2 regions of the Fervidobacterium gondwanense DSM 13020 genome follow, and region 2 is predicted to be linked to the other one. Evidence: predicted binding sites of a transcription regulator. Region 2 holds the regulator's gene; the other holds the start of a gene.
The links. Region 2 encodes HrcA, which represses chaperone genes, less so after heat shock. Its sites were predicted from a motif close to ATTAGCACTCNNANNNTNNGAGTGCTAAT; they were not measured.

Region 1: groES (co-chaperone GroES) is a predicted target of HrcA. The motif match lies at 3,330-3,358, and genes of this name have one in related genera.

The regions. Positions count from the first base shown of each region.
Region 1 covers NZ_FRDJ01000001.1:222,393-231,673, forward strand. Annotated here, with positions in the region: gene fusA (elongation factor G) at 1-668, opposite strand, end outside; gene BUA11_RS01005 (dihydrofolate reductase family protein) at 759-1,262, opposite strand; gene groL (chaperonin GroEL) at 1,383-2,999, opposite strand; gene groES (co-chaperone GroES) at 3,027-3,296, opposite strand; gene BUA11_RS01020 (hypothetical protein) at 3,583-4,209, opposite strand; tRNA gene BUA11_RS01025 (tRNA-Ala) at 4,405-4,480, opposite strand; gene BUA11_RS01030 (hypothetical protein) at 4,728-6,302, shown strand; gene BUA11_RS01035 (PQQ-binding-like beta-propeller repeat protein) at 6,738-9,281, shown strand, end outside.
Region 2 covers NZ_FRDJ01000006.1:52,180-61,460, forward strand. Annotated here, with positions in the region: gene BUA11_RS06295 (bifunctional 4-hydroxy-3-methylbut-2-enyl diphosphate reductase/30S ribosomal protein S1) at 1-1,113, shown strand, start outside; gene der (ribosome biogenesis GTPase Der) at 1,064-2,443, shown strand; gene BUA11_RS06305 (hypothetical protein) at 2,449-2,781, shown strand; gene BUA11_RS06310 (HD-GYP domain-containing protein) at 2,809-4,530, shown strand; gene rpsB (30S ribosomal protein S2) at 4,687-5,460, shown strand; gene BUA11_RS06320 (DMT family transporter) at 5,499-6,389, opposite strand; gene hrcA (heat-inducible transcriptional repressor HrcA) at 6,652-7,692, shown strand; gene BUA11_RS06330 (nucleotide exchange factor GrpE) at 7,752-8,435, shown strand; gene dnaJ (molecular chaperone DnaJ) at 8,432-9,281, shown strand, end outside.

The sequences.
Region 1 (9,281 bases), on a different contig from region 2:
GGTGTTATTGGTTCTTCTGCAAAGTATTTTTCCATCAAGGCATCGTCAAGAGAAACGATGTCTTCCATGATTGACATCTTTATCTCTTCAACCTTGTCTTTCACTTCTGCTGGTATGTCTGTTTCTTTTGCCTTTCCGCCTTCATAAACGTATGCTTTACCAGAGATCAAATCGACAACACCTTTGAAACTTGCTTCTTGACCAATAGGATATACTATCGGTACTATCTTAGCTTCAAATCTTTCCTTTAACGATGCAATTGAATTTTCAAAACTTGCCCTTTCTTTGTCCATCTGGTTTACAAAGACCATTATCGGTCTTTCCATCTGAGTAGCAAGAGCCCATGTCCTTTCCGTTTGGATCTCAACACCGGCTGTTGCGTTAACTACACTGAGAACGTTCTCTGAAACAAAAATCGCACTGATAACTTCGCCGATAAAGTCGCTGAAACCAGGCGTGTCTATGAACGTAATCTGTTTTCCTTCGTATTTAAACGTACCAACATGTGAGTTTATACTTGCACCACGCTGCGCTTCGATTGGGTCGAAATCTACTTCCTTTTTCGTTACACCCATGCCACCAAGGTTTAAAGCAGCAACCATTAACATAGACTTACCGGAACCGTTATGACCTACCAACGCTACTGTGCGTTTGTCCTTCGCAACCATTTCCCCACCTCCAAATCTATTAGAAAATCACACTGATGTATATTTTACCAGAACATTTCATTTTTTCAAACCTGATATTCCGCTTCCAAATCACTTTATCTTATAATGTATATGAATACTACCAATATCATTTAATAGTTGAACTTTTTCAAGCTTTAAACTGTAAATGCGCTCTATTTTGTCGAATATATTAATACCACTTGGAAGGATAATCGGTTCTATAGTTATATACACATCAGTGACGACTTCAGCGTTGATAAATTGAGTGAAAATTTCTTGACCTCCTATAACACATACGTCTTGATATCCTCTTTCTTTAAGACTTTTCAAAATCTCTCTTGGTTCTCCTGAAAGTACGATATCCGGCTTTTCATTTTTAAACTGTCCAGCTCTACTTAGCACCACATTCAGACGTCCAGGAAGTTTTTTGCCGATGGTTTCAAATGTTCTTCGCCCCATTATTACGACGCCAGAAGAGGTAGTTATTTCTTTAAATAATTTTTTGTCTTCAGGGCTTCCCCATTCCGTTCTATCGTTTTCATCTATCGCTATCATACCCCGTATGTCGGTAACTGCTATGAGTCTGACGCGCAACATGAACACCTGCCCAGATATTTCTAAGTTGGAGAACGTGACAAGAGTTATTATAGCACACAATATAAAAAAGGCGGTATCTTTTAAAAAGATACCGCCTTTGTATTGTTTTTCCATTTATTAATATTCAGGCATTTCAGGTGCTGCTGGCTTCTTTTCTTCTGGTTTTTCAACTACGAGAACTTCTGTTGTGAGGAGCATACCTGCAATCGATGCAGCGTTCTGGAGTGCGCTTCTTGTAACTTTTGCTGGGTCGATTATACCACGTTCGTACATGTTGCAGTATTCACCTTTGAGCGCATCGAAACCATATGCTACTTCATCCTTGCTCATCACGTTGTGAATGATTATTGCACCATCGTAACCTGCGTTGAGAGCTATTTGTCTGATTGGTGCTTCGAGTGCGTTGTAAACTATCTGTGCACCGAGCTTTTCATCGTCTGAGAGTTCTTTCAAGAGTGGTTCAACAACTTTTCTTGCTCTCAAGAGCGTGATTCCACCGCCAGGAACGATACCTTCTTCAACAGCTGCCCTCGTTGCGCTGAGTGCGTCTTCGATTCTGTGTTTCTTTTCTTTGAGTTCTGTTTCTGTTGCAGCACCGACTTTGATGACTGCAACTCCACCTGCGAGTTTCGCCATTCTTTCTTGCAATGTTTCTTTTTCGTATTCACTTGTTGTCTGTTCTATTTGAGCTTTAATCTGGGCTATTCTCTTTTTAATTTCTTCTGGTTTACCCTTACCGCCGACGATTATCGTTTCGTCTTTCTTAACTCTCACAACGTCTGCTCTTCCAAGATCCTGGAGTGTGAGGTCTTCGAGGTTGATTCCAACTTCTTCGCTTGCAACAATACCACCTGTGAGGATTGCGATATCTTGGAGCATAGCTTTCCTTCTGTCACCGAATCCAGGAGCTTTGACTGCAACCGTGTTGAGTGTTCCTTTGAGTTTGTTAAGAACGAGTGTTGTAAGAACTTCACCTTCGACATCTTCTGCGATGATTACGAGTGGTCTGCCTGTTTGTGCAACTTTTTCAAGGATTGGAATGAGTGGTTTGACGTTTGAAAGCTTCCTGTCTGTGATGAGTATGAATGGCTCATTGTAAACAACTTCCATCTTTTCTGGGTCTGTTACGAAATATGGAGAAATGTAACCTCTGTCGAATTGCATACCTTCTGTGAACTCAACGTATGTATCGATTGTTTTGCTGTCTTCGACTGTGATAACTCCATCCTCACCGACTTTTTCCATTGCCTCAGCGATGAGTTTACCGATTTCTTCACTGTTTGCACTGATGGATGCAACATGTGCGATATCATCTGTGCTTGAAAGTTTCTTGGAAATCTTCTTTATCTCTTCAACAACTTTTACAACAGCCTTATCGATTCCTCTCTTAACAAGGATTGGGTTTGCTCCTGCTGCGACCATTTTGAGTCCTTCTTTGATCATTGCTTGAGCAAGAACTGTTGCTGTTGTCGTACCGTCACCGGCTACGTCATTTGTCTTGCTGGCAACTTCTTTAACAAGCTGTGCACCAAGGTTTGCGAATTTGTCTTCAAGTTCGATTTCTTTTGCGATTGACACACCGTCATTCGTAATCGTTGGGCTTCCCCATGATTTTTCGATAACAACATTTCTACCTTTTGGACCAAGAGTAATCTTCACCGCGTTTGCAACTGCGTCAACACCTGCTTCGAGCGACCTTCTTGCTTCTTCACTGTATCTCAACAACTTTGCCATATCTCACACCTCCTTGATTTCTCTACTTTACTCTTCGATTTTTGCGAGAATATCGTTTACATCAATGATGATGTAATCTTCATCGTCTATCTTCAATTCTGTTCCCGAGTACTTGTTGTAGATAACCTTGTCTCCAACTTTCAGTGTGCAATCTTCTGGAAGCTTACCAACTTCAACTATCTCAGCCTTCATGGGTTTTTCTTTTGCAGCATCTGGAAGGACAATTCCACCTGCTGTCTTTTTTTCTTCAATGATGGGCTTAATAAGTAACCTTTCACCGAGTGGTTTCACTTTCATACTCTTACCCCCTCCTGTCTAAGATTTGGTTTGATTATCACTCTAATATTCCGTTTGCTAATTTTAGTATAACAAAAAAGGGCAGTTTGTGAATTGCCGTTTTGACTGAATATAGCTTAATGTTAAAATCTAAACAGAAATATTTGCACATTTCTTCTTTTTTCTTATTCTTTCTTTGGATAAAATTTTCAGATGTTCATCGTGCAGATAAATTCATGACATTTTGAGAAACTCAACAACATATTTGTACCTTAGTTTCTTAATACTCGATATATGAGTCACATCATCATTCAAATACGTCTTTGATATTTTCATGAAACTCCTCAAAATCTTCAACTTGCTTCTCAACAAAGTCCTTCCACCTTTCAAAATCGCTTACAGCCAACTCTATACGTTTTTTCCAATCAACTAAGTGACTAACAAGCTGTTTCATGTTCGATAACGATTGGACATCAACCTCATTTTGAAGTTTACTGACGGTCAAAAACATCTCTACAACTTTATTGTTTCCAGTTTTTACAAGTTCCATCAACTGAGAAAACTGTTTCTCCCAGGTTTCAAATACACTTACAACTTTTTCAGCTGTTTCTTCAAAATCGTACTCTTCATTATCATCTTCATCGTACTCACCGATTTGGTCTATTGAATTCTGTGCCATATCTATAAATTGATCAACCATGTCGTAGAACTCCTCGAGCCAGTCGTCCATGTTGTCGGCTAAATCAGATACGTAATCAAGCCAGTCTTCTACCTTCTCAGAAACTTCTGAAACCATATCTGAAAGTTCGTCTAAGACCTCATTCAAAGAAGAGAGATAGTTGTTTTTTTGATTAACAACGAAGAGCTTTTTCTCAAGCTCGGTATGTTTGTTAATAATTTCTGAAATACGCTCATTAATAGCTTCAAAATCCATATACGTCCCCCCTTGTAGCTGTTAAATATAGGCTCAAATGAAAGTGTTCAACTGTCTTAAGCAGTACCTGTAAATTTCTTCGCTTTATTATATCACAAATCTAAGAGGTCACATTTAATCTTGCTTCTAATCGACAAATTAATAAACAAAAAGCCCTGAGAAGAATTCAGGGCTTTTTCACGATCTATTGAAATTTGGTGGAGCCGATGGGATTTGAACCCACGACCTCTACCGTGCCATGGTAGCGCTCTCCCACCTGAGCTACGGCCCCACAAAAGAACACAACAGACCAAACTGCAATGAGATTATACCATAACCTATAGAAAAATCAAGATAGTTAACTATGTTGGTCATAAGTCGATAATACTAAATGTCGTTAGAAAAAACTTGCCCAAGAAATCAAAGAGCAGTGAAGAGTAATACTGAATGCTCTTAAAATAAGGAAAATCGAAGCAGGCTGTAGAATTATTCATTGGTGGCTTTCTAAAATCAAAATTGCACTTAGGAGGTGCTTTGTTATGTATAAGTTCCGTAGGAAAGCAAGGATAACAAGACTTGTTAGTTTTTTGCTTGTTATATTGACCATTTTCTTCTTTACTTCATGTTCAACAACTACAAGCACGGATACTGACAAGTTCGTGGTCTCATATCCGAATGTTTCAAAAGTAAATCAAGACATCGGAATCCGTGTTGACCCGCTTGAACCCGGGCTTTCAAACATACGGATAAGGATTAAAAATGAATCATTCGAAAAGGTAAAGGTTCTGACAAAATATCCATATGTGGATACATGGAAACCGGAAAAAGGTGGATTTTACAAGGTAACGGTATCGGGATACTCACTAACAGAAGGGAAATGGTATACAAAGGAAGGCACAATAACCGTCTTTGACGTGATACCGCCATATATTGAAGATATCAAGATGATCCCTGAAAAACCGTACGTGGGAGATGAGGTATTACTGCAGTTAAAACTGAAAAGTGAAAACCCTGTTGTTGACCTCTCTCTGTCGGGAAAGACACCGTCATCAACTTGGCTGAGTTACACTACAACCTCGAAACCGGGATACGTTTACATGCGATTACCACAGCTGAATGCTTCTGGAGATGTCGAACTGTTCGTCAAATCAAGAGCGTACGATTCAGAAGATGCGACAAAGCTTGTGTTCAACGTAAGGCAGATAGACAGAGCAGCTCCAACGATAAACGTTTATACAAAAACATTTTACCCAGAGAATGGCGATATATCTTTCACAGTAAAGCTGTTTGATAACGAAGAACTATCAAGGTATACCGTGGAGTTCGACGGACAGAAAATTATCGACGAAAGCATAAACGGGAAGACATTTGAGAAAGCAGTACTTATCGGTAAGAGAGAGCTCGGAACACACACGCTAAATATCGTTGCGTACGACAAAGAGGGAAATATGGCGCACTTTGCAAAGACGATTTTGGTAGGTTCAGCTGCGCTGAGCTTTGAAGTTGAAATCAGTCCTGCAAACCCGACCGCAGGTAGCACAGCGGTTATAGCCATGGTGCCTCAAGAAAAGAATGTGACTTACACAAAGGTAGTCTTCTTTGTGGATGGTAAGGCGATAAGAACAAACTCTGGAACCGAAGGTTCACCAGCTATAACATACGCACTGTGGGACGTCGAGGAGGGACCTCACACGATAACTGTATATGCAGAATCTGCTGATAGAAGGGCTGGAATTGCAGAGACGGTTGTGAGTGTGCCAGATAGGAATGGTCCGAAATTTATAGGACTATTTGCAAATGATATCGAGTTGAAAAGGACTGGTTCTAATTACATATTCCCCGGGCTTGTGAACTTCAAAATAAAAGTGTATGACCCTGGAGGTGTGAGTACCACAGTTCTTCCAAGGCTACTTATAAAAGAAAACGAATTCTCAGGTTTTTATCGTGACCTTCAGATGGAGCCAGAGGATATTTCCTCTGATGGTAAGACTGTAACGTTCTCAGTTTCTACGTTTATGTCTCTTGGTTATTATTACGTCACGGTTATAAACGTTCAGGACTTGAGCGGTAACTTGATGAGAGATATTGGACAATTCCTGCTTTATGTGCAATAAGATTCAGCTAAAGGATGTGCAATTTCTTCCGATAAAAATATATGAAAAAGATAGATAAACTTCTTGTAAGGATATAAGGACAACACCATACTTGTAGAACTGAATTAGAACTGTATCTAACTTGTTGGTGTGAAAAGGTGATAATGAACGAAAACATTTTACCGAATGTCTAAATATAGATATGTATAAATATTGACTAATTCCAATTTTTCAAAAGGATTCTTTCAGTGTTTGTCCCAGGAGTGAAATCTCAATAAGCTTTTTAAAAGAGAAAAAAGACCGAAAGGAGGGATAAAAAGTATCGTTGAATTCCAGAAAGTGTATTTTCCTTTGAGGTTGAGGTCATGACATGAATTTGCGGCAGTGCGGTGTTTTGAAAAATTGACCTGTATAGTCTTATGACTGGCTAAAACGGATAGTTAAGGAGGGGAGAGTATGAAAACATATTATTCAAGGAAATCAAGCCATATAATTTTAAGCTTTTTTGTCTTGCTTTTAATCGCATCCTCAGCATTTGCTGGTTTAACACTGCAGGGCCTGTGGAATGGTGGAACTTACAGCCGACAAGTACCTAACAAATTTGGACCCGCAGTAATCACAAAGTCTCAAGGGAACATAATATTCCTCTCAAAAGATGGAGCTGCGTATGAACTAACAATTCAGGGAGGATTAATAAACTACGGCCAAGTTAGCGGAGCATTCAATGTTGTTGCACCACCGACGTACATTGAACTTGGCTCTGACAAATATTTGGTTTACGTCTCTGCTCAAGCCGCGAATAACAAGATAATAGTTCATGAATTGGCAACCGGTGGTAATATAGAAGAAGAAGATTTAGACGGGGCCGCGTATGGAGTCGTGGCTTACGTAAACAGCTCTGGCGAAATCGAAATTATAACTGCAGATATGACTGGAAAGATTTATAAATTTGTCTTTGATGGGTCTAGCATTTCATTAGTTAATAGTGCTTACATCGCTTTACCAATTAAGGCACCTCCAATTTTGAATTTTGATAAAAGCTACTTCTATATAATGACCCAGAGCGGAAAACTATATGAAGCACAGAACATCGTCGATGGTAGTTTTACTTTGTCATCCGCACCACTTGAAAATTATGGAGGATCAGGTAAAGAATTCACAGTTCCGATGGCTATGGATGAAAGCGGTTACTTGTATGCACTGAGGTCAGACGGTACTTTATTCAAGATAGATCCTTCGACTGGTGAAGAGGAACATGCAAGTGGGTTCCTCTCCTACTCGAACTCATCAGGTCCACTTATCGATGGTGAAGGAAACATATTCATTTTTGGAGATGACGGGAAGGTTGTTGCCTTGAATTCTTCGCTGGCTAAAATGGGAGAGTATACTGTTGGACAAAGAATAACATCTACCCCGGCTATTATAAGAGGGAACGATGGTGTGACTTATCTTATAGTTCCATCTTCTCACCAAAGCCTAAACGCTGGTAAAATTACAATACTATCGTACAATTCAACAACGGGAAATTTTGAAAAAGTTTGGGATTACACTACAAATGCTTCAATTCCTATAAGTGGAGCGGTAAACGTCGCACCTACCGGTGCATTGACGAATGACTATTATTTTGCAGTTCCTGCAAACGATGGAGCAGTCTACGCTTGGAAATTCAACGGCTCAGGACCTTATGGTTCTTGGCCAGTGTATGGGCAGAACCCTTACCACACAGGATTCGTTGATCAAAGTGCAATGCTCTTCAAAACAAAGATCTATCTTGTTGCACTTGATGGTTATTACGGTCAAGAGCTTAGTAAAACTTTATTGGGGAGCACTACAAATTATGGTATCCTTTATGATGCAACGATATTGCTTAACGATGGAACAGAAGACGCGACTTACGTCAACTTACGAACGAATTCTACAAATTCAGGTATCGTCTTAGAAGCAACACCAACATCACAAGCCAGGGTTACGTTTGCAACACCGACAGAAGCTCAGTTGCTTCTTGGAAGGTACGTAACTCCAAAAGGCGGCAGCTATCCAACAAGGGATGCCACATTCACGTTCAAGTATTGGAAAGTCATGCCACCGGATAATTATGAAGGTGCTGATGATGATAATCCAGCTACGTTGACATTCAAATTCAGCAATAGAACTGTGAAGTTATACACAAATGCCACATATACTTTCTACATATATCATAAGTACGCAACTGACGAAGCCACAGAAGAAAATGACGTGTTCTTTGACTATGAACAATACATAAACAATCCTTCTTCGGCTCAAACAACGATTAATGCTTCGCCAAATCAAGGTGGAGAAACGTGGTTCGCATACAAGTGGAAGATTTATCAGTGGAATCCAACTGCAAGTAGTAAATACAATTACACTGAAATAATTAATCAAGATAGAGATAGTGTAACGCTATATAGGAGTGGGCCTGCATACATCGAGATTTACTACGCTCAACTTAACGCTACTTTAACTTTGGTCGTCCCAGAATTTGCATACGGAAAGACAATGGCTTATATGTTCTTAGATGTTGCACCAAATTCGCTCGCTCAATTAATGAATATTAAGACAAAGAATGGTGTAACAATCGACAGAGTTGTTTCTGAAGAGTATGACGATTCTGTGTTGAAAATTGCTAACTTGTCCAAAACTTCGTCTACGGAAGTGAAAATCGCCATGAGGAGCTTTGAAAATCCTCCAGCTGTTGTGACAAGAGTTGCAACCATTGCTTTGTATTTAATGTTCCCAGAACAAGCAATGTTCCAGGGAACTGATCCTGAACAGTATGAAGAGTATTTTGACCTGTATGGTTATGCGCAAGTTTCTGGTCAACAAGTCGATCCTCAGTATTTGAGAGCTAAGATCGTTTACAGTGCAAATAAGTATCTGTATTTGGTGGGTGATTTCGATAATAATTATGCTGTTGATATTAATGACTGGGACATGTTTGCAACTGTCTTAGGATCGGAAGTAAGCGGTGAGAATATTAAG
Region 2 (9,281 bases):
CAAGGCGATGTCATAGAAGGAATAGTGGAGCAAATAGATGAAAGGGGCGCGTTTGTAAAGATTGGTGGCATACTGACTGGATTCTTACCAAATAGCGAAATATCTTATAACTCATCGATCAAGGCATCCGATGTATTAAGCATAGGTAAAGTTATGAAATTCTTAGTTAAAGAATTAGACCCAGCACGAAAGAGAATAACGCTGAGCCTCAAAGCACTGATGCCAGACCCATGGGAAAGTGTTGATAAGAAATTCAAGGTCGGTCAAAACGTAACTGGCGTGGTGACATCAGTCAAACCGTTCGGATTCTTTGCCAAAATAGATGATGGAATTGAAGGTCTCGTTCCTGTTTCTGAAATTTTTTGGGGCAAACCCGGCAAAGTTACAGATGTCGTAAATGTTGGAGAGCATGTAAAACTTCAAATATTGGAAATCGTACCTGAAAAGAGAAGGATACTCCTTAGTTATAAGTCCGTCGAAGGTGATATATGGGAAAGGCTCCAGCAAAAACACCCTGAAGGTAGTGTCGCAGAAGGAAAGGTTATAAAAGTTTTACCAAATGGTGTAATAATTGAAATCGAGCCAGGACTCACTGCCTTCTGCAATATATCGGAAATTTCCTGGAATTTTGTTGACAAAATCGAAGATGTCGTAGCAGAAGGTCAGCATGTAAAATTCCAAATTCTCTCAATCGACAAAGAAAACAAAAAGGTCAGAGTAAGCATTAGAAAAGCAACCGAAAATCCATGGGAGAAATTTGCCGCAGCACACAAAGAAGGAGATACAGTCAGTGCTAAGATAATAAAAAGCGTAGATAAAGGCTACATCGGCGTGTGTGAAAATGTAGAGGTGTACATTCCGAAAACACAAGTTTACGAAAATTTAAGCATTGGAGAAGAAGTAAGTGGTAAAATAATAAAGTTGGAGAAACAAAAAGACATTTATAAAATAATCGTCAGTCCAAAAGCATACGGAAGCGAAACAATGAAAAATATGCAAAATCAAGAAAAAACGAACTTTTCAAATGTAACTTTGGAACAAACGCTGGAGGGAAAAGCAAATAATGCCACTGAATCGGAAAGAACCGAAGAAACAACCGGAGGAGAAAAGTGAATTAACTGGATCAAAATTTGGAAAAGCGCCTATAGTTTTGATAGTAGGTAAAAGTAATGTTGGAAAATCGACACTTTTTAACAAACTGATTGGAAAGAGGAAATCAATTGTTGCAGATGAACAGGGAACAACAAGAGACGCGGTCATAGACCGCGTCCTTTGGTATGATAAATCATTCCAGCTGGTGGATACTTGCGGTATATTCGAAGGAAAAGAAAATGAAATATACGAGAGAAGTAGAGACGCAACCATTAAAGCTCTTGAAGAAAGTGCTCTTGTTCTTTTTATTGTCGACGGCAAGAATGGATTATCGTCTGAAGATCACACTATAGCTTCAATTCTAAGAAAATCAGGTGCGGACGTACTACTGGTCGCGAACAAAACCGAAAGCGAGAAATACTACCAGAAGGTTTATTCTGAACTCTTTTCATTGGGATTTGGAGAGCCGTTCCCAGTTTCGGCAGAACAGAGCAAGAACTTGGACGAGCTAATAGAGAATGTGATCAGCAGGCTTGAGGAAAAAGGCTTCGATTTAGAATACACTGAAAATAACGAAAATTTGATCAGAGTAACGATAGCTGGCAAACCAAATGCTGGCAAATCCTCCCTCTTTAACATGATAATTAATGAAGAAAGGGCTTTAGTCACTCCCATAGCTGGCACTACGCGAGACACAATAGACGAAATTGTAAAAATAGGGGACAAGAATTACCTATTTGTCGACACAGCAGGGTTAAGGAAAAAAAGCAAGATTGAAGACTTCATAGAAAGAATAAGTACTTTGCGAACAATAGAGGCAATTGAAAAATCCGATGTCGTCGTTCTGGTAATCGATTCGACCCAAGGAATAACAAGACAAGATCAGAGAATTGCCGGTCTTGCCGAGAAGAATGGGAAGGGCCTCGTTGTTGTTTTCAACAAATGGGATCTTGTGAAACACGCAGACAGGCGTGTAAAAGACTTTATGGACATGTTTAAGGAAAAGCTCTACTTCGTTGATTTTGCTCCCGTAATCTTCACCAGTGCGGTTAACAAAGTTGGATATAAAGAATTGATGAAGGCTATTAACACTGCTTACGCTTCGCTCCATAAGAAAGTACCTACAAGTGCTGTTAATGCCGCTATACAAAGAATGATAGCTAAGCCACCTCACGGACTGAAGTTGTATTATGGACTTCAAGTGGATATAAGGCCTCCGACATTTTTATTCTTCGTAAACAAAATCGAAGTTCCGGAAAGCTTTCAGAACGCTATAAGGAAAAACATAAGGGAGCAAATTGATCCATTTACAGGTGCACCTATATTCCTGAAATTCAAAGAAAGAGAGTAGCGCTAATGAAGAAAGATAATGACGCGCAAAGAACAGAACCGCTTACGGATGATTTTATTAAAAACTTAGAAAAACTCATAGAAGAAACTGACTGTCCAGAATGTGTAAAATGTGGCTGGTGCTGTAAACATACGGTGTGCTATTATGGCGAATGGGATTACGAAAAGAGACAGTGCAAATTTTTAACGGAAGAAAATCTATGCAGTAAATACGATGAGATAAATGCTTTTGAGGATAAGATAAGGTTGGACAAGAAGAGCAGATTATTTGGAAGCGGTTGCTGCTTAAACTATGAAAACCCTTATAGGCTCGAAATTCTCAGAAGGTTAGGTAAATAAAATAGATCGTTTTACGGGGGGCGAAGGATGTACGATTCTAAAAAGTTGAAGAAGGTAGTAATGTACAGAAATTTGACAGTAGCCTTAATAACAACGATAGTCATTGGAGTCATATTCTTAATGTGGCTCAACGTTTTTATCACAAAGGATTCAGAAAAGAATTTTGAAATCATAGACAGTGCTTTCCAAAACATCTTGAGCGCACTGAAAGAATCGTTAACTCTTCAAACAAGTAATGTCGATAAGTTTCTCTTAAATAATCTACAACTTGCGAAATCTTTGGTATTAAACCTTGGTGGATACGACGCTCTAAAATCGATAGAGAAGATATATGAGTCTTCCTTAGAAGATGCTGGTGAAGTCTTCGTCGATATTGATGTTGCTTTGGTTGACCTAAACGGAAAGGTACTTTCCTCAACGGGATATCACTCTAACGTCAGCGAACTCAGATTCAAGCCTTCAGAACCATCAGATCAGCAAACTCCGAAATTCCTCACATTCCTGCCAAACGAAAACCGATTGGTAATCTATTCTTGGTTTAGGATAAGCAACAATGAATTCTTAACGTTTATCCTTTATCCAGACCCACGACTGTATGTGAACTTGATAAAAGGATTAGCAACACTCAAAATTGGAAATACAAAAGAAATCGCAATATATGTAGACTCGGAAAATAGACTGGATATTTCTGGAAAGGTCTTAGATTCGGTTATAGACGCGGGAATAAAAGACAAGATTATAGTAAGGAGAATAACAAGCACTACGCTTTACAAACCATACACTTTATCAACTTACGAAGGTCTGACGACGAATTTATACCTCAAAGTAACGTTTGACTACATGAACTATGTATACATCATAGCCCTCATAATAGTTTTATTTATACTTATTGTCTTGATATTCACATATCTTTCAACACGTTCGGCGATAACCCCATTTGCAAGTGACATGACAAAATTGGGAATTGCAGTTCGGGAGGTCGGAAATTCTGGAATCCTTCCACCAGCAGGAACATTCAATCTAAGAGATACTCAGGAATTTTATGAAACACTTTCAGCCATAATGCAAGAGCTCAGTGCAACTCTTGAAGAACTCGAAGCAACAAACGAGGAACTTGAAAAGGCATACAATGAAGTGTCCGCAAAAAGTGAAGAGTTTAGGCGTTTGTTGTTAAACATGTCTGAGAGACTTGCCATGATTGCGGAAGGATATGACGAGGAAACTGGTCATCATATTTACAGAGTCAAAATTCTGTCGCGCTTCTTAGGTGAAAAGTTGCAACTCGATGATGAAAGAATTGAAGAACTTGGCATGTTTGCAAGCTTGCACGATATTGGAAAGATATTCATACCGCATGAAATACTAAAAAAACCCTCGCGCCTCACACCTGAAGAATGGGAAATAATGAAGCAGCATACAATACTCTCAAAAAGAATCTTAGACGTTCCCGGCTTCGAGACAGCGCTTAACATTGCTCTGTACCACCACGAAAACTACGATGGAACAGGTTATCCATTTGGTCTGAAAGGTGAGGAGATACCTATCGTGGCACATATTGTCAAGCTTGTAGATGTATACGATGCGCTTAGGTCGGAACGGTCGTATAAAAAGGGACTTTCGCACGAAGAAACACTAAGAATTATCTTAGAAGGGGATGGTAGAACTTCACCAAGCCATTTTTCACCAAAACTTCTAGAAGTTTTTGAAACGCACAACAATGAAATAGATGAACTTTGGAGGAGTATTTAACAAAACATTAATTGACTAATTTGAAATATATGGTACAATTCTGCTTGCTGATAAAAAAATCCGCACGCTTTCCGTTTCCCACCTCGGTGCTCTGAATTCTAATCGGAGTCGGTGGGTTAAAGGGGGCGGAGGATAAAACCAAATGGAGGTGCAGGTATGCCAGTCGTAACGATGAAACAACTTTTAGAAGCAGGTGTTCACTTCGGACACAGAACTCAAAGATGGAACCCCAAGATGAAGCCGTATATCTACGGAGCAAGAAAAGGTATCTACATTATTGACCTTCAAAAGACCGTAAAGCTCTTGGACGAAGCCTACGATTTCGTTAGAGACGTAGCAAGCAAAGGCGGAACGATCCTCTTCGTTGGAACAAAGAAACAAGCTCAACAGGTTGTTAAGAACGAAGCAGAAAGATGCGGTGGATTCTACGTTAACAACAGATGGCTCGGTGGACTTCTCACAAACTTCTCAACGATTCAATCAAGGATTCAAAGACTCATCGAACTCGAAGAGATGGAAGCAAACGGGGAGCTCGACAGGCTTCCTAAGAAAGAACAAAGCAAATTGAGAAAAACGCTCGAAAAACTTAGAAAGAACCTGGGTGGCGTCAAGAATATGAGAAGTTTACCAGATGTCATATTTGTCGTGGACCCGAGGAAAGAAAAGATAGCTGTCGAAGAAGCGAATTACCTTGGAATTCCTATCGTAGGTATGGTAGATACAAACTGTGACCCAGATCCAATCGACTACGTAATTCCATCAAACGATGACGCAATAAGGGCAATCGCTCTTATCGCAGCCAAGATAGCGGATGCTTACTTGGAAGGCAGAGAAGGCGTTGCGTACTCAGCAGAAGAAGCTCAGGTAGTATCCGAACCAGAAGAGATAGAGATAAACATTCCAGAAAACCTTGAAGAAGAAGAAATATAACAATTGAACAAAATATAAAAACACAAAAGACCTCGGCGTCAAGCCGAGGTCTTGTTTTTAGCTCTCGAACTAAGGTACGAATTGGCAACAAGTGATGCAAGTATCATGACCATACCGATTATTTGAATAAAGAGTATCTTTTCATGACGAATCAGGCTACCAGCCAATACAGAAACGATTGTCGTCAAATTAGAAAATAGAGACGAAACGGTCGGTGAGACTTTGCTGAGCATGTAATTTACCAAGAAGAAAGCAACTGTTGAAGATAAAACACCAAGGTACAGAGCACTGATAATTGCTGATAAATTCGTCGTTATCTCGAACTGACCAGTGATTAAACTCATGGTTGTGAAAAACAAAAAACCTGTCAGCATCATTGTGAATGTTATTTCCATAGGTTCGAAGAGCGCTGATAACTTCCGCGAGAAAATATTATAAAGTGCTGCAGAAAAGACGGCACACAGAACTAACACCTTTCCTATGAAAGCTCCTTTTTCAAATCCGCCGCCTCCAACTATTAGAGAGACGCCCAAGAAGCTTGTGAATGCAAACAAAACCTGAAACCAGTGTAGCTTTTCCTTAAGCATGAATGGACTGAGAAAAGCAATAACAATGGGTATCATCGCTATTATCATACCAGCCTCTGAAGAAGTTGCGTACCTCAAACCATTCGTTTCAAAAATAAAATACATTATAGGCTGGAAAATAACAACTTTCCACAGCTTCCAGTAAGGCTTCCTACTTATACGGACAACTTTCAGAAAACTTAGCAACAGAATAGCAGCGGTTGCTATACCAAACCTATAAGACAAAAACGTGTAAATCCCCACGTACTCAATGCCAGCCTTTGTGAACAAAAAAGAAAGTCCAAATATCAGCGAAACGGTAACTCCAGCAAGATAAACTCTCCAGTTTCCATTCTTCCCCATTATTATTCCCCTTTCACAGGAATTCACGAAAATTCTCATGGAACATCAATGGTTCGCAAAGCGTACCATGTTCACAACAATATTTTAAACCATAATCCTGAGCTTGAAAAGATAGGAATGTTCGGACTTCTCAAAAGCTAAAGAATTGACAATAGTACACATTTATGGTAATATTTTAGCAGACAAAACATATGATTGCTAATTTGTTTGACAATTCACAGGATATACTTTTATCGATTTCGTAATATCCGGAGGTGATAGAATGGACATCACCGAAAGGCAGAAAAAAGTGCTGTACTGTATTGTACAAGAGTACATAAACACGAAAGCTCCAGTAAGTTCGAAGAGAGTCTTAGAAAACGCTGCACTTGAAAGGTCAGGCGCAACTGTCAGAAATGACATGAACAGGTTGATGAAGGCTGGTTACATATATCAGCCACACACATCGGCGGGTAGGGTACCTACCGATAAAGGTTTGAGATTTTACGTTAACGAACTCAGAAAAATAAGAGATGAGATAAAGTCAAAGAGCACCCACGTTGAGACAGTTGCGAATTTCCCAATGGGCGATATGGAAAAAGTGCTAACTGGGGCAGCCAAATTGCTGAGTTCATCAACAAAAGGCATGGTAGTTATAGAGAAGCCAAGTCCGTTGAATCTTAGGATCAAAAGAATTGTGATAACACCTGTTAGCAGAAACTTTTCTATTGCAAATGTCGTAACTTCGCTTGGTCTGAGTTCTTCTATACCTCTCCAACATGCAGAAATCGATAGCGGCGAAGAGATAACACACATTGAGGAAGTCCTGAACAAGCTGATTCAAGGTCTAACACTTAACGAATTCAGAACGAAATTGAAAGACATCTTCTCGAAGTTAAACAATCTCAATAGCATAAACGGCTTTGAAATAAGTAATATGAGCAAGGGATTCTTGGAGATAACTGAACGCTTATCGATGGAAAGCTACGAGGATTATATCACCGAAGGACTTTCAAACCTTTTAACAAACGACAGGATTAATTTACGAAAACTGCAGAATATACTTGCTTATGTATCAACCGATGTTTTCTACAAAGACCTCTTAGAACTCAAGAATGATGTCTATGTGGGTAAAGAACATGGTTTGCGTTTCTTGGATGACTTCTCAGTCATTATAGGACCATTCTATGCGGAAAACAACCCAATAGGACGAATCGCCGTCTTATTTGATAAGTTCAGCCGATATGATCATGTGTTCGAAAGCTTTGAATTCATGCTCAATAGATTGACTGAATACTTCACAATAGTCTCGAGAAATGTGTGAAATGTGTTAAATGCGTAAACTAATAAAATATATAAAAGATGAACTGAGGAGGGAAAAATATGGAAAAGGAAAGAAAACTGGAAAATTTAGAAGAGAAGGAAAGGAAAATTGCTTCAGATAACACAGATAATTTGACTGAAAATAAAGAGGAAGTTTCGAATCTTGAAAAGGAAAACAAGGAGTTAAAAGAAAAGATCTCCGAGCTCGAAGCGCAGTTGAAAGAAATCCAAAACGCGGCTCGGGTTATAAAAGCAACATTCGAAAATTACAAGTTAGACGCCGACAGGCAGATAAGAGATGCGAGCAGAGCTACCTCTTTAAGGATTATGAGAGCGATGATACCTCTCTTAGACGATTTCAAACGAGCTTTTAAACATTTTGAGCTATCAAACAACCTCGAGGAATTCAAAACTGGAGTGGAAAAGATATACGAGAAATTTGTCAGAACACTTGAAAATGAGGGGTTAAAACAAATTGATGCAACTGGCAAGTTTGACCCGTTCAATCACGAAGCATTCGAAAGGGAAGAAAGAGAAGACTTGGAAGAATACACGATCACCGAAGTTATAGAAGATGGTTATACCTTCAACGGTCAGGTTATTAAACCTGCGAAAGTAAAGGTTGCAGTCAAGCCAAGAAAGAAAAAAGAACCTGCAGAAAATACTGAGAACACAAACAGTAACAAAGACAACAGTGAAGGTAAAAGCTCTGAAAGCAGTGCGGAAAATAGAGGTGAGGCATAATGCCAGCTAAAAAGGATTATTACGAGATACTTGGTATTCCAAAAAATGCCTCTGACGATGAAATTAAAGCCGCTTACAAGAAGCTTGTCAAAGAATGGCATCCAGATAGGCACGCCGGAGACAAAAAGAAGCAAGCGGAACAGAAGTTTAAAGAGATTCAAGAAGCTTACGAAGTGCTCAGCGACCCGCAAAAAAGAGCAATGTACGATAAGTTTGGTTACGTAGGTGAAGGCGGTTATGTATACGAACCGAATGGGACAAATTTCGGCACTGGTGGTTTTGGTTTCGGATTTGAAGACATTTTCAGAGATTTCGATGATATATTCAACATATTCTTTGGAGGGCAGAGAACTTCAACAGCTTCTCAATCGTCCCAGAGAGGAACACGCAGAAGCTCTCGAAGAGGTGAAGATATAAATGTTGAGTTAGTTATAACAGATGCAGATATATTCACTGGAAAGGATGCAACAATTGAATACGATAGATATGATGCTTGCGAGAACTGTCATGGCGAAGGTGTTGAACCTGGCAGTAAGTGGGTAACCTGTTCAAAATGTCACGGTACTGGCGTTGTAAGAGAAGAAAAACGCACCCCATTTGGAGTATTTATTAACCAGCACACTTGTGACGCTTGTGGTGGTACAGGTTCGATTCCCGGAGAAACATGCCATGTCTGTCGCGGCAGTGGAAGGATAAAGAAGCGAACCACTGCTGTGGTAAATATACCATCAGGAGTCGAAGATGGAAGCGTATTGCGAATTCCTCGGAAAGGAAACGCCGGCAGTTATGGTGGTGAATACGGGGATTTGTATGTGCATATCAGAGTCAGACAAACAAGTGATTACA